One region of the Paenibacillus sp. GYB003 genome, then DNA from elsewhere that is predicted to be linked to it. Evidence: riboswitches for the same ligand, from Rfam matches in the RefSeq annotation. Region 1 holds a riboswitch; each other region holds the start of a gene.
The links. A riboswitch is a leader RNA that binds a small molecule or an ion and turns the genes downstream of it on or off. The one in region 1 is predicted to bind ZMP and ZTP.
Positions count from the first base shown of each region.

Region 2: it holds a riboswitch for ZMP and ZTP, as region 1 does, so the genes downstream of both, purT (formate-dependent phosphoribosylglycinamide formyltransferase) here and PV407_RS09985 (DJ-1/PfpI family protein) in region 1, are expected to answer to the same signal.
Region 3: it holds a riboswitch for ZMP and ZTP, as region 1 does, so the genes downstream of both, PV407_RS03435 (phosphoribosylaminoimidazolesuccinocarboxamide synthase) here and PV407_RS09985 (DJ-1/PfpI family protein) in region 1, are expected to answer to the same signal.
Region 4: it holds a riboswitch for ZMP and ZTP, as region 1 does, so the genes downstream of both, PV407_RS20200 (bifunctional 5,10-methylenetetrahydrofolate dehydrogenase/5,10-methenyltetrahydrofolate cyclohydrolase) here and PV407_RS09985 (DJ-1/PfpI family protein) in region 1, are expected to answer to the same signal.

Region 1 is NZ_JARBDC010000026.1:30,679-34,405, forward strand. Features, by position in the region: gene PV407_RS09975 (VOC family protein) at 1-306, opposite strand, end outside; gene PV407_RS09980 (hypothetical protein) at 458-1,081, opposite strand; gene PV407_RS09985 (DJ-1/PfpI family protein) at 1,241-1,849, opposite strand; ZMP/ZTP riboswitch at 1,908-1,985, opposite strand; gene PV407_RS09990 (GNAT family N-acetyltransferase) at 2,241-2,834, opposite strand; gene PV407_RS09995 (TetR/AcrR family transcriptional regulator) at 2,841-3,452, opposite strand.
Region 2 is NZ_JARBDC010000023.1:746-4,472, reverse strand. Features, by position in the region: gene PV407_RS09505 (acetyltransferase) at 1-116, opposite strand, end outside; gene purT (formate-dependent phosphoribosylglycinamide formyltransferase) at 882-2,042, opposite strand; ZMP/ZTP riboswitch at 2,127-2,207, opposite strand; gene PV407_RS09495 (hypothetical protein) at 2,260-2,415, opposite strand; gene PV407_RS09490 (hypothetical protein) at 2,399-2,890, opposite strand; partial or broken gene PV407_RS09485 (5'-nucleotidase C-terminal domain-containing protein) at 3,074-3,727, opposite strand, start outside.
Region 3 is NZ_JARBDC010000003.1:197,832-201,558, forward strand. Features, by position in the region: gene PV407_RS03425 (phosphotransferase enzyme family protein) at 1-476, shown strand, start outside; gene PV407_RS03430 (Maf family protein) at 838-1,488, shown strand; ZMP/ZTP riboswitch at 2,325-2,403, shown strand; gene PV407_RS03435 (phosphoribosylaminoimidazolesuccinocarboxamide synthase) at 2,462-3,430, shown strand; partial or broken gene PV407_RS03440 (HAD family hydrolase) at 3,534-3,727, shown strand, end outside.
Region 4 is NZ_JARBDC010000064.1:31,807-35,533, forward strand. Features, by position in the region: gene PV407_RS20190 (hypothetical protein) at 1-471, shown strand, start outside; gene PV407_RS20195 (NPCBM/NEW2 domain-containing protein) at 461-2,257, shown strand; ZMP/ZTP riboswitch at 2,308-2,391, shown strand; gene PV407_RS20200 (bifunctional 5,10-methylenetetrahydrofolate dehydrogenase/5,10-methenyltetrahydrofolate cyclohydrolase) at 2,459-3,328, shown strand; gene PV407_RS20205 (cyclodeaminase/cyclohydrolase family protein) at 3,325-3,727, shown strand, end outside.

The DNA.
Region 1 (3,727 bases):
AACTGCTTTGCGTTTACCATCATTGCCGGTAAAGCCTAACCGGCCACCTTCCGGCCTTGATTCGAGAAGGAATATGGCAGGAACCGGCCCTGTTGGACCGTGAGGCTTGCCATTACGATCAGGAAATCTCAGGATCGCACCAGTCATATCAGGTTCCAACTTATCGCCTGCTCTGAGTTTGCAACCTAAATTTGCTTCATACCACTGAACAGCCTTGTAGACATCACTGACCGGGACATATATACAAGTCATGCCTATAATGTCCTCTATGTTTTCCTTTGACTTTGTTTCTTCGTGAATCTGCATTTCCCATTTCTCCCTTCTCGTTTCAATTCGTGCAATAGAAGCAGTCACCCAATTTTTGTGACTTACAGTTATTTTGATGCCACAGAATGTCGCAAACCTGACTAGTTTCGTGTTGTTTTTCTAGGGGTATGCGTTATGAGTTATTTTCAGGCTAGGTTAATTCCAGGAGTATATGTTTTGCATAAGAATCCCAGTCTGCTTCTTCCGTGTTTATTTCTAAAGTGGGAATTAGCGATTGTTTAGCACACATACGAAGCTTCTCCTGATCGTCTAAAAACTTCTGACATGCCTCTGTTACCGTTGGGTGGTTTTCCATCACATACGATTTCCAAGCTTCGCCCCGGCTTTCAATAAATCTAGGCTCTACAGCTTCTTGGGATAAGGTTAGGAGTACACATGGTGCATTCAGCCTCGATAGACGTTTTTCCAGCATTTCAATTTTTGCAGAATTTATAAAGGCCGCTCGATGATTTATACTGAACCTCTCCAACAAATAAAATATACCGTTTGATGGTTTCGTATGACCAAGTGACTCAAACCATTCGAATTGTTGTTCGAGATAATCAACATGACGATTTAAAAGCTGAATATGTTCATCCTTGTCCATGGTTCTCAAGACACCCTTGTATGAATGCAGAACTTGCGAGTAGCGTTCACTTATTGCAATTATCGTCTTTTCGCTATTGTGTATTTGGCTGTGTAATCTCTTTATTGCAGAAAATACCGATGTTTTTCCTGCGGTAGACAACCCTTCAATAATGACTCCTCGAATCATCCTTCACCTCTTCATCTTGTTTCCGTATCCACGCAACAAGAACGCCGGTAAACCGCGCGCATTAGCTTTTTTCACTTTCGGCTCTTTTTTATTCAAACTCCAAACGATTCGTTCCACCTTGGCACGGTTCTATACTGTCTGAAATAGCTGTGCAAAGCTTTATATCGGTTTATCGTTGGGCATGAACACAGTAGTCAAATTTCCGGTCCGATAATACGGATAATCCATCATCTTTTGAACCTTTTTCGCCACATCCGCATTCGTTAAAGATTCAACAAAATATAAACCTAAATCAATAGACGCTGAGACACCGCCTCCCGTTAAAGTATCTCCATCCCGTACAATACGGGCTTTAACAACCTCTGAGCAATAAGGAGTCAACAATTCATAAGCGGAGGGATTCGTTGTCGCCATTTTCCCATGTAAGAATCCTGCAGCTCCCAAAAGCAATGCACCTGTACAGACAGATACTTTGTACTGTACAGCGCTCCCACTTTTGATCCATGAAACAAATTCCGTATCATATCTCAGTTCTCTTGCGGGCATTCCACCGGGAATAAATAATAAGTCATATCCGGATAGGTCTGGGCAAACATGCTTTATTTTTATTGTCATACCCCGATCGTCTGTAATCTCTTCTTTGTTTGCACAAAGATCCCATGTTACTCCTTCTTTGACTTTTAAAATTTTTAACCAAGATACAGCATCGTAAAATCCAACAAAATCTAACGTTGTCATCTTGTCAAACAGAATGAAAGCTATCTTCAATCCCTAAGCACCTGACCTTTCATCAATTGAAATAAAAAAAGCATCTGATTTAAGATCAGATACTTGCCCAGGCGTACGGCTTATGAATATGTGCTTCCTCGTAGTTACCTACGTTACGCCAGTTACACATACTTGAATACAAATTAATAATATCAGTCAATTCCAAAAACTTCAATGCGATTTATAGTATTGTAACCGGTTTAAGTTCATAACTTAAATGTCGTATTTTCCAATTTTGACACTATTCTGCCCGTTCGTAGCGAGGCCGCCGATCGAGCCGACGGCAGCTTCGTCATGTTTATTGAGCTCTTGTACCCGTTTAGTTCAATGGTTTTCAACACTTTCAGTCCAAGGAACGATCGGACTTCGAATCTTTCCCAAAGACCTATCGCTATTTCGTATACCTCAACGATACAATGTGATGGATCCCGATTTTCTTTGCCCGGTTCATTGGTATTTGCCTGCGTTTGTATTCTTCAAAACCTAATTTATTATAGAGTTTCATGGCCGGAATATTGGTATCGGCGACTTCTTCAATCAAGTAAACCTTGTAAGGAGTATGCTCAAGGATATGACGAATCAATTGCGAAGCAACGCCTTGCCCCCTGAATGCGGAGGCCGTCCCTACAAATTCGATGGAGCCTACACCGGTTGACGGATGAGCAAAGGCGGTTTCAAATTCCTTTTTCAAAAAAATACCGGCCAAAGTGCCTTTATAAAAGCCTAAATGCTTGCGAAGTTCCGTTATATCCAGTTTAACCGAATGTGATGTTGCATCCGTGCAGGCAGCCATTCCGACCACTTGCCCCTTGTATAAAGCCACATAAAATTGATCCGGAACGAACATATGGGCGAACGCCGCAGCGATTTTTTTCGGATCCTTGGAGAAAAAACCAAGCCATTGTGCGAAACCCTCCGCGAATATTTCTGACATTCCTCGCCTCACATCAAATTCGGCTTGATCGGCTCTAACCAAGTTAAGCATGATGGGTCACTCCCTTTCTTTAAATAGAAACGCGGTGAGGATCGAGGGCGAGGGCATGGTAAAGCTGCTCTTTAGCAATACTTTCATCTCAGCCAAACCTTGAATCGATGCAAAAAAATAGACGGCCATCTCCCGCGCATCACCGGGGTGAAATTCCCCGAGCTGCTGACCCTTACGAATGAGCTGTGCCGTAGAATCAAGCAGCCTGGCATTTACCCGGAGGATCTCGTCATACGGTTCGGAGTCTGCGGCAGCTCCGGCTAATAGCGATTGATTGAGAAGGATCAGCAGATTGGCCAGTTCTTCCCCATCGATCAAGTCGGTGTACACTTCGTCGACGAACTGTGCGATTACCTTTTTGGGGGATTGATCGGATTCGAAGCGAGTACTATGGCGTTTCAATCCTTCAACCGCGTAGGCAACCAATTCGTGAAACAACTGATCCTTCGTTTTGTAATGACGATACAGCAGCCCAATACTAATGCCGGCCGCATCCGCGATATTTTGAACATTCGTCGAGCCGAAGCCTTGACGAACAAATAACCGCATCGCAGCGGAATGGATTTTTTCCCTGGTGGCATTGCGCATGGCTTCGAACTGTTCCTTGCTCCGCGGCAAACGATCTCCCCCTTTATTATGAATGAACTTTTACTCATTATAAAATAAGGAAAGCGGAATCGCAACACTCAATTCCGCTTGCGGATACGGCTCGTTAGCGTAAGAAACACGGTCCGCGAAAAACGTCCGGACGATTATTCGACGCGCAGACCGATACGCTTGATCATGGGAGAAGGAACGGAAAATAGGCTCCAACGGCTAACGAACCGAACGATCGTTATCGGAGCCGAATGCGGCGGTTTGAATTTTTAACGAACCCCGGTAACGTTATTACC
Region 2 (3,727 bases), on a different contig from region 1:
TAAAACGCGATATCGTCCTCCGACAAAAAGTCGTGGGTGCCGCGAACGGCTCTGTGCCATATGCTTACCAATGCGTCGTGATCCTTTTCCTCGTACGCGACAATGTTGTTCGCCACCGTTTGTTCCTCCCTGTCAACGTGAAACCTGCCAACTATTTACATATCCGTAAATCGATTATAGCAAAAACGCGCCGATTCGTCTTCATGCAAGGTTCGTTGAATCAAATCAGCGCACGGGTGGCTTCCGACATACGCCTAACGAACTCTGTTATCGCTATGGGAGCCGAATGCGGAGGTTTAAAATTGTGATGAACTCCAGTATCGTTATTTGCGGCAAATCGGATCTTTACTTCCACTTTCGGCTCGATAACGATACCTGAATTCGTTAGATTGGAAAAACGATCATTTTTCCGCACATAAGAACGATACGATTCGTTAGCCGTCTACCCGGCTCCGCTCGGTTGTCTGAGAGCGTCCGGATTTTTAACATCCGGTATAAAAAAACCGTCGGAACTGACGGTCTTTTCGGCGCAAACCGAACCTATTGCATGCCGAAACGGCAGCGAAGCGGGAAACGAGATGGAAATGTTCCCGCTATTTTCGGTTGTTTCCCGTTTCTGGACAAAACAACGGGAAAACCTCCCGATATATTCGCCCATACCGTGCATTTCGCCGATACAGCGCCATTATAACCGGAGCTTCTCCCGGTATTTCGAAACGACGCCTATAGGAGAGCGAATTAACTGGAGGTTTTCCAGTTCGTTCTACTCCAGCGGTCCGGCAGGATAAGGATACCCCGGACGTGGATACGAAAGGCGCCGCTCGCTTTAATATTAAAAAGGCCGGCCCTGGACGGGACCGACCATCTCGTCGTCTTATCGTTTATGCCTCTTCGATCGACAGCGCGTCCAACGCCCGCTTCGCGCGTGCCCGCGCTTCGTCCACCGTTGCCGCCGACGACAGAGCGACCGCCATGCGACGGCCTTCCTTCGTTACGGGCTTGCCGAACAGGCGAAGCTGCGTATTCGGGACGGCCAGCGCTTCGCCTGCGCCGTCGATGCGGTAATGCTCCAGTTCGCGATCCGCTTTCAGCGGCCGGCTCGCTCCGGGCGTTACGAGCTCGATTTCCGGAATCGGGTAGCCGAGAATGGCGCGTACGTGGAGCGCGAATTCGGACAAATTTTGCGTTACGAGCGTCACCAGTCCCGTATCGTGCGGCCTCGGCGATACTTCGCTGAAGTAGACGGTATCTTCCGTCAAAAACAGCTCTACGCCGAACAAGCCGTAGCCGCCCAGCTCGTCCGTAATCGTCCTGGCGATGCGCTTCGCTTCCTCCAGCTGACGCTCGGACATGGCGTGCGGCTGCCACGATTCGATATAGTCCCCGTTCTCCTGAATGTGCCCGATCGGAGCGCAGAAGCTTGTCCCGTTTACCGAACGGACCGTAAGCAGCGTAATTTCCGACTGGAACCGGATAAACTGCTCGACGATGACCCGCCCGTTTTTCACCCGTCCGCCTTCCATGGCGATATTCCAGCTGCGCTCGATATCGTTCTCTCCCCGGCAAACGCTTTGTCCTTTGCCGGACGAGCTCATGAGCGGCTTGACGACGCAAGGAAAGCCGGTTTCCTTCACCGCGCGCTCGAACTGCTCGAACGTTTCGGCGAACGTATAGCCGGCCGTCGGCAGTCCGAGCTTCTCCGAGGCGAGCCTGCGGATTCCTTCGCGGTCCATCGTGAGCTTCGCCGCCCGGGCCGTCGGTATGACGCGATACCCTTCCGCCTCCAGCTCGACCAGCTCGGAGGTGGCGAGCGCCTCAATTTCAGGGACGATCAGGTCCGGCTTTTCCCGTTCGACGACTTCGCGCAGCCGCTTCGCATCGAGCATATCGATCACGTAGCTGCGATCGGCTACGTGCATCGCAGGCGCATCGGCGTACCGGTCGACGGCGATCGTTTCCACCCCCAATCGCTGCGCCTCGATGATCACTTCCTTCCCCAATTCCCCAGAGCCGAGCAGCATCATTTTCGTCGATTTCCACATCGTTTCGTCCCCCGCTTCATCGTTAATCGTACGGATCCGTTCGCGACAAAAGAAAAGGAAGCAAGGAGCGCTTGCGATCCTTACTTCCTCCGCCCAGGCGTACGGCTGCGTTTATCCGCGTGCTCCCTCATGGTTCCCCATGTTCCGCCAGTTACACGCAAACGTTGTTCTGCTAGATACGATCATACTGAATGATGCGGAGAAATGCAACACAAAGCTACTGCTCCGGGGGCAGCTTATAGATCACGTTGCCGCTCCCGTCCAAAAATTCCATGACGGCATTGTCGTCCTCGTCCACCTTCATGCGGATTCGCTGCTTCCCTTTCCGGTCCATCAAGCAAACGGTCACTTCGCCTTTATCGTTCTTCCCCATGAACGCGCGCCGCGTGCTCCCTTCCCACACCTTCGCGATCGCCTTCTTCTTCCCGGCCTCGTCCATATCCGATTCGTCGATTCGCTTCACCGCGGCGATTTGCTCCGTAAGCGGGATATGGGGCCTGTCTTTGCGTAATGCCGTAATTCAGCACACCATTTTCGTTGTCGTACGACAAGGAGACGACTTCATCCTGCTTGTATTGGTCGAACGTTAACGACGCGGTCGACGTATACGTTCCGTCCTCCCTTCGCTCGCTGCCGAAAATAAGCCCGCCGCATTCGTCCCCTTCGCCGTTGTAAAACATGATGCCCGAAATCGGCCAATCCTGCCGGTGCCCGGGTAGAAAGTCTTTCCCGTCCATCATGGCCGGCGGGATGTTGGCATTGTTGAACAAGGTCATTCGGATTGTCCCGTCCCGATCGACGATGTTCAAGCTTTCCGCGTCGATCCTTGCAAATCGTTCGCTCTTCATCGGCACCCTCCCATTCCATAAATGGAAAATAGTTGCTACCCTTCCTGTACAAGCATAACCCGATCTGAGCGCCGGCGCAACGGCGAAGCGGTCGAAATAGAAAACGCCCCATAGCGCGGAGCTTTCGCTCCGCCAGCTACAGGGCGACTTTTAACGAGAATGGCGAATCGAGTAGCGCTGCCCTCAAGGCAGCTCGATCGTTTGCCCGGGGAAAATCAGATTCGGATTCGGAATCGGGTTCAGACGGTGCAGCTCGCGCCAAGTCGTTTGGTACAGCTTGGCGATTTTCGTCAACGTATCGCCCGGTTTCACGACATAGACGCCCCCCGTCTGCGGCGCGGCGTCTTGTGCCGGTGCCGGTGCAGGAGCCGGAGCAGGAGCCGGAGCAGGAGCCGGAGCGGACGCCGTTTCGGCGGCTTTGACCCGGATTCGTCCCGCCGCACTCGCCTGCAGCTCGCCGGTCTGGCGAATGTAGGCGATCAGCGATTCTTCCAGGGACGAAAAATCGTTGGCGATCGGGTAAGGCTGGAACATCGTATAATTGTCGCCGCCGGCCGCCATAAAATCGTTGGTGGCGAGCACGTACGTCCGCTGCGGGTCGAGCGGCTCGCCTTTGACCGCGATCGAGGTGATGCGTTCGCCCTTCGGAAGCGACGGGTCGAATTCGAATTCGACGCCGGCCACTTGCGGGAAGCCGCCGAGCGATTCCGGATAAGCGGACACGCCGAGCTCAAGCGCGCTCCGGATGTCGGAGCCTTTTACTTGCTTCGTCTGAATGTAATTACCGAAAGGCAGCACCGTGATCACTTGGCCTTTCGTAATCGGTCCCGCCTCGAT
Region 3 (3,727 bases), on a different contig from region 1:
CAAAACTTACTTCTCTGCCCAAGTCCAAAGATACATACGGTTTGACTCATACTGATTTTCATCAAAGTAATTTTTATCTGCATAACGGAGACATTTATTTGTTCGATTTTGATGATTGCGGTTATACCTATTTCATAAACGATATTGGGATTACATTGTATTATGCTCTTTCTTATCCGTTTAAGAAATTTGAAAATAAGACGGAATATTATAAATTGTTTTTCCGCCATTTTATGAAAGGATATCTGAAGGAAAATACAATCCAAGAAGAAGAAATAGTATATTTACAAGATTCTATTAAACTTCGTCATGCATTGCTATATATTTATTTTCATCAAGCAAACGATGTGTCAAATTTGGATGAAAAATCGATGAACTGGTTAAAAGAGCTTCAACGAGTAGCCGCTTCTGATAACCCTATGCTGCCGATTGATTTTGTTCAAGAATTTAAAAACATTTATAATAGTATTCATTAACTGGGAACAAGTAGGGGCTGACTCAACACAGCCGGCTCATAGGGGCCGGCTGTATGTTTTTTTAACTTATATTTTTTCCGATAAAAAAAGGTTTATTTAGTGTGTGACACTAAATTAAGATCTAGTGGTGCCAAGGGATAATCAGGTAGAGAAAACAAATTAGCCAAGACGAAGTTCCGCTACGTTTGATCATGCCGGACTGGGTAAGCAGAAGAGAGAAGTCGAAACGATCCCGAAAGTTTTGTATTTTTTTGGAATTCCAGTTCAAATCTATGAATGTTCATGGGTTTTCCAATATTTTGGTATGGACTGCTTAGGTCATGATTTTTCCCTAAACTTAAATTAAACTGGAGGAATAGTTATGAGTTTACAGCAAAGATTTAATAGAGGCGAGGTTATAGAGTTTGGAAAGCCAACATTAGTGCTTGCCTCTGCATCGTCTAGGCGCACAAAGCAACTGGCAAAATTTGGACTTGACTTTGTGCAAATTGTAAGCACATTTGACGATAGCTCTGTTAACTACAACTTTCCTCACACTGGTGTCAGTATTGACCAAGCAAAAAGTTACTCCGCAACAATGGCGCTCGAAAAATTAAAACCATTTATAGAAAAAATCAAAAACGGTGCAGTGGTGGCTGCAGATACTATCATTTTTTGCAGTGGCAGAATAATCGAAAAGCCTATCACAAAAGAGCGCTGCCGCGAGCAGCATGAGTTTATCAGCGGCAAAACAGTCAGCAGATGCAATGCTTTGGCAGTTTATTATGACGGGCGAACGCTTAGCGAGGTTACGATTGGCGATGTGCTAATCGCGCCTTTGCCAAAACAAGTGATTGAAGAAATTGCAAACGAAAGCGAAACCCTAAACTGTGCAGGCTACAATCGCGGTGGCGCAATTGCACCATATGTGCTAACCGATGCACCGCGCACTGGCGGCATTGAAGTGCCAGTGGTTTTAGATTTGTTAAGCAAGCTTGGTTTCGCTCAAGAGCAAGCCAGCCAGCAAAGCTAAGAGACATGGCCGTATTGGTGAAGCTCAGAATCGTCCGAGGTTGGTGAAGGAAAAACCACACACATATCAAAAAGAAAAATCGATAAAATCATGGATCTTCTCGTACTGCAGCGCGCCGGGCAATCCCTTTGCGCCAACTTTGGCGCCGCGGTCGAACAGTTGCTGTTCAAATGGATGTCATTAATGGTCGGGGCATTTACGGTAACCTCCCGACAGCGGGCGGTTTTTCGCTACTCCCATTCTTTAGAACGGCCCGCGATGTTATAATGGGGCTAACGTTTTGGAACCGGAACAGGAAGAACATGCGGGGAGGGATACGATGGAGAAGCCAAGCGAGAGAGCCCCCCTATACCTCTAACGCATAAGAAACGGCCTGCTCTCTCGTCATTCCTCTTCCAATCGCAATGGCCTCGTTAAACGGCTCATCGCCGCATTCTAGTCTGCAGGTTCGTTTCGCCTGTTCGTAAATCAATTGAAACTGGGGCTGAGCCGCGGAGCCAAGCTTCGCTCGTAATTTCTCAGAGACTCCGATAAGCGTAGCGGCCGCCCGGTATTCTTCCAGCCCGCACAACGAGCTTACTAGTCCCTCGACTCCTCGATCAAAGGAACCACGTTCCTGAGTGATCATCATCAACACAAGACAGATTTGAAATGTCCTTTCAGCGCAAAACCGCTGGGGTTGTGATGGCTTACAATATTGATGCTGCAGGAACCGTAATGAGTTCACTCTTTGATTTATTAAAGTGACGGGCAGTTTAGTTCCCATATGCACATTTTAATTTCTGGTAAAAACAGTATTGAAAATGTTGGAATCGTCTGATAATATTGGATTGTATTAAAATATGTGTGACTGGCGTAACGTAGGTAACTACGGGGGAGCGCATATTTCATAAGCCGTACGCCTGGGCAAAGTATTTGATCTTAGATCAGATGCTTTTTTTATTTCAATTATTGAAGGGTCAGGTGGACTTACATGATATCCAAAGAAACTATTCAAAAAAACCTAATGAACTGTCTCGATGACACCTCATTTCTGAATGTACCTGGGTTCAGAAGAGGTAAAGTTCGCGACACATATGATCTGGGTGATTCTCTAATCCTTATCACCACAGACCGCCAAAGCGCATTTGACAGGGTCCTTGCCAACATTCCGTTTAAAGGCCAAGTATTAAACCAGATTAGCGCTTTTTGGTTTGAAAATACCTCGGATATAGTAAGTAACCACGTTATAAAAATCCCGGACCCGAATGTTACTATAGGAAAAAAATGCAAGGTAATTCCTGTCGAATTTGTAATGCGAGCCTATCTTACGGGCTCGACTGATACCTCGGCTTGGGTCCAATACTCACAAGGTATCCGAGACATATGTGGCAACATCCTACCTGATGGAATGAAGAAAAACCAGAAGTTCGAGAAACCGATCCTGACTCCGACAACGAAATCAGCAGCACATGACGAATCGATTTCGGCTGCTCAAATCGTCCACGAAGGCCTAATCGACAAAGAGACCTGGGGGTATTTGCAAAAAATCGTGTTCTCGCTCTTTGCCAGGGGCACAGAGATCGCAGCTAGGAACGGATTAATCCTTGTAGATACCAAATATGAATTCGGTATTGATGACAAAGGAGAGATTCTTCTCATCGACGAGATACATACACCCGATTCTTCCCGCTACTGGATTAAAGAGACATTCGAATCGAGGTTAGCCGAGGGCAAAGAACCGGAGAATATCGACAAAGAATTCTTGCGACTTTGGTTCAGAGAGCATTGCGACCCTTATAAAGATAAAATCCTCCCATCCGCACCTGATGACCTTGTCATTGAACTGTCGCATCGCTATATCCGCCTCTTCGAAATGATCACCGGCAAGGAATTTGCCGTCGATTGCACGCATTCTGTAAAGGAGCGGCTTAAAAAGAATTTAAATGCTTATCTTATCTAAGCGACATTAACCAGACGGGGCGTAATTCGAAATTTCGGTGCGCCACTCGCAGACAGTTTGAATACGTTTATGGAAGCCGTAGCTGACAAAGGAGAACGAAGCAATGAAAAAGTACATACTCTTCGATCATGATGGTGTTCTGGTTGATACTGAATTCTGGTATTACAAAGCGGGAGAACGCGCTCTAGCTGACATTGGATTTACCTTGGATAAAGATCAATACCTCCGCGACATGACTCAGTCGTTGGGTACTTGGGCCCAAGCTAAGGCAGCAGGTATTGATGAACAGACCATCAA
Region 4 (3,727 bases), on a different contig from region 1:
GGAAAAATGTCCGCGAAGGTCAAGTTCGACCGCATTTCGGCACTCGGCGGAACAGACGATTCGCTGCTCGTGACGGTCGACGATTTGAAGCGGATTTATCCGGATCGGATCCGAGAATTGACCGACGTCAAAAACCGATCGGCCATCGGGCCGGAGACGATCGCGAAAATCGGAGACAAGCCCGTCCTGTATCTCGACGACTTGGACGACGATATGGAAATTACCGTTACGGTGCCCGGCAAAATCGTATATGCTTCGGGAGGAACGGTTTCGGAACAAAATTCGCGAAGCTTGCTTGCAAACGACGATCGCGTCGTGATCGTCTACGATCCCTCCAACGGAATGTCGGCCGCGGTTTGGCTAGTCGTATTGGCGGTCGTTGCCATCGTTCTATTCGTCCTTTACAGGATCGGGTTGTTCGACAACATAATGTCCGGCAGGAAAGGAGGCGGCATTCCGAATGCGCAATAAAGGACGCATGAAGCTGATCGGCTTGTTAGGCTGTTTGTGGCTCGTGTCCGGGTGCGGCGGCGGAGACAGGGAGTACGGCAAGCTGATGGCGGCCGCCGACAAGGCGATGGAAAGCTTGGACGCGGAGACGGCCGCCGCTCAGTACCGCAAAATAACCGAGATGGACCGGGAGAAGCTCGAGTACGGGGAAGGGCGGATCGCCATCGCCAAGAAGCTTTTGGCGGACGCGGAAAGCTTGAAGCTAAAGCTGGGCGAACTGAAATCGCGTGCGGAAACGGCGAAGCAGAAGCTCGCCGGACTGGATACGGGGAAAGCGACGGCGAAGGAAGTGGTCGACGTTTACCGGGAGCTGGGCCGTATTCATTCGGAGCTCGAGGCGTTTCCGACCGCGGCGTTGTTCAAAGAAACGGGCGATATGCTGACCAAGCTCGCAGGCGACGCGAAAAGCGGCAAAATCGATCCGCTCCGCAAGGAAATCGAAGACCATATGGGCAAGCTCGCGTTCGACAAGGCGGAAACCGGCACGGCGGAGCTTCGCGTATATGAAGACGGCCTGTCCGGCGTCGCAGGGAACACGGCCGCCGATTATTCGGCGAAGATCAAAGCGGAGAAGGCGAAATATATCGAGCTGCCGGCCGTATACAACCAAAGAAACGTGACGTTGCTTGAAAATGCTGCCGGTAAAATCACGTTTCTTGGCGAAGGCGTCAAAAACAACCGGCTTGCGCTGTTTTACAAATACGAAGGCCCGATCCGGTTTGCGGCCAAAACGCTCCCGCCCGCAATCCAAGCGGTGTTCGCGGACGGCAAATCCGCGAACGCGGAAAAAATGACGCTCCGCCATTACCCCGATTACGCCGTCGGCTACCAATACGTTTCCGATACGCCGACGAAGACGCTCGTCCGGCTCGATTACCGTTTCGGTCTGCAGCCGAAAGAGGAGTTTGCGAAGGTCGATATCGGTCCCGCCGGTGCGACGGACACTTTGAAGGAAGTGCTCGCTTTCCCGGACAAGGAGCTGTCGTCGTCCGCGAAAGCAACGAACGGCGGGCTGACCGTGGAAATCGGCAAAGTGAAGGCAAGCAAAAACGCGGTCGAAATTCACGGGAAGCTGACGGCCGCGGCGGACACGAAGCTGAAGGACGAGGCGAGTTTGTACGTGCCGGCCATAGACTTGCGCATAGACCGAGCGATGAACGAAAGTTTGTTCGCGGGGGTCGCGAAGGAATTCAATGTTTCGTTCGATCTGAACGGAAGCCTTTCCGCCGACGCCAAATATGCGAAGTTCCGGATAGGCGGGGTTCAGATGAACGTCGATTTGGGAACGGGAGGCGAGTATAAGCCGGACCAAGAGCTTTTGGCGCAGCAAATCGTCGTGCCCGGTCCGGATACGCAAGTGTGGGAAAGGTTCGACGATTGGGACAACCGGTTTTTGCAGGACGCCTCTGGCAATATTTACGTGAACGCCATCGGCTTTACGAGCGACTATTCGTGGACGAAGGAGGCAGCGGTTGCGTTCGGCTTGAACGGAGCGTTCAAACGGTTCGCGGCCCAAATCGGCGTCGCCAAAACGACCGTCGGAGCGGATTTCGGAACGAGCGAGCTGAAGGTGATCGGCGACGGCCGACTTCTGCAAACCGTCTCGTTCGATTCCTCCGCCCCCGCTGCGGTAAACATCGATTTGGACGTAAGCGGCATCCATACGCTGCAGTTCGCGGCGAGCCAAACGAGATCCCGCGGCGACGCCCAGACGTTGATCGTCGGGGACGGGGTTCTGTCTCCGTAAAAAGGGCGCTTCTCTTTCGGGAGCGATTTTGGTAAGATGAGAACGAGAGGAAGTCCGCGCGTAACTGGCGAATCGGTGGAGTACCACGAGGGAGCGCGCGGAAAACGGACATACCGCTCGCCTGGGTAAAGTGTCCGGAGCTGCCGCCTGCGCGGTCGCTTCGGATGCTTTTTCTTTGTTCGTGTAACAGGAGGGATGGGCATGGGGATTTGGATGCATGCGAAGGAAGCCGCCGATCGGGTGCGCGAGGAAGTCGCGGCGGAAGCGGCGGCGCTGCGGGCGGAAGGGATCGTCCCGAAGGTAGCCGTTCTGCTCGTGGGCGGGGATCCGGCATCGGCGTATTACGCGGAATCGAAGCGGAAAATCGCGGCCAGGCTCGGCGTCGAATACGAGCTGCGCGCCTTGCCGCGGACGGCGACGGAGGAGCAGGCGATCGCGGTCGTCGCGGCGTGGAGCCGGGACCCGGCGGTGCACGGCATTATGGTCGAGCTGCCGCTGCCGTCGCATCTATCCGCTTCGAAGGTGTCGGCGGCGATCGACCCGCTCAAGGACGTGGACGGCGTGACGCCGGCGAACAAGCTGGCGGTCGTCGCGGGGGAGCCCGGGCTGTACCCGGCGACGCCGCAGTCGTGCATCCGCCTGCTGCACGCTTACGGGCATTCGCCGGAAGGGAAGCACGTCGCGCTCGTCGGGCGGGGACAGACGGTCGGCCTGCCGCTGTTCCATATGCTGCAGCGCGAGCAGGCTACCGTCACCGTCTGTCATTCCCGGACGGCCGATCTGCGGCGGCACGTGGCCGCCGCCGACATCGTCATCGCCGCGGTCGGCCGGGCCGGGCTGCTGACGAAGGACATGTTCCGCAGCGGGTCTGTCGTCGTCGACGCCGGCATTAACGAGACGCCGGACGGCGGCATCGCGGGCGACGTCGCGCCGGACGCGATCGAAACGGCCGCGGCCGTTTCGCCGGTGCCGGGAGGCGTCGGCACATTGACGACCGCGCTGCTGTTCGCGAACGCGATGAAGGCGATTCGCCTGCAGCGGCAGGCGGCGAAAGGGGAGAAGCGAGAATGACGAAGCAGGCGATGTTCGACCGGACGATCCGGTCGTTTCTGGACGAAGCGTCGGCGGCGACGCCTACGCCGGGCGGCGGGAGCGTGGCCGCGCTCGTCGGGGCGCTCGGAGCGTCGATGGTATCGATGGCCGCCCGTTTTACGCAAGGGGCGAAATACGCCGAAGCGGAGCCGGCGATGAATGAGGCGGCAGCCCGGCTGCGGGACTGGACCCGCGACTGCGAAGATATGCTCGAGGCGGATATCGTCTCCTTCGAGCGCTATATGGCGGCGCTGAAGCTGCCGAAGGCGACCGAGGAGGAGAAGCGCGTCCGCTCGGACGCGCTGCGCGAAGCGGCGCTGCAGGCGATCGAGGTGCCGCTCGGCCTGATGCGCATTTGCCGCGACGCGCTGGAGCTGA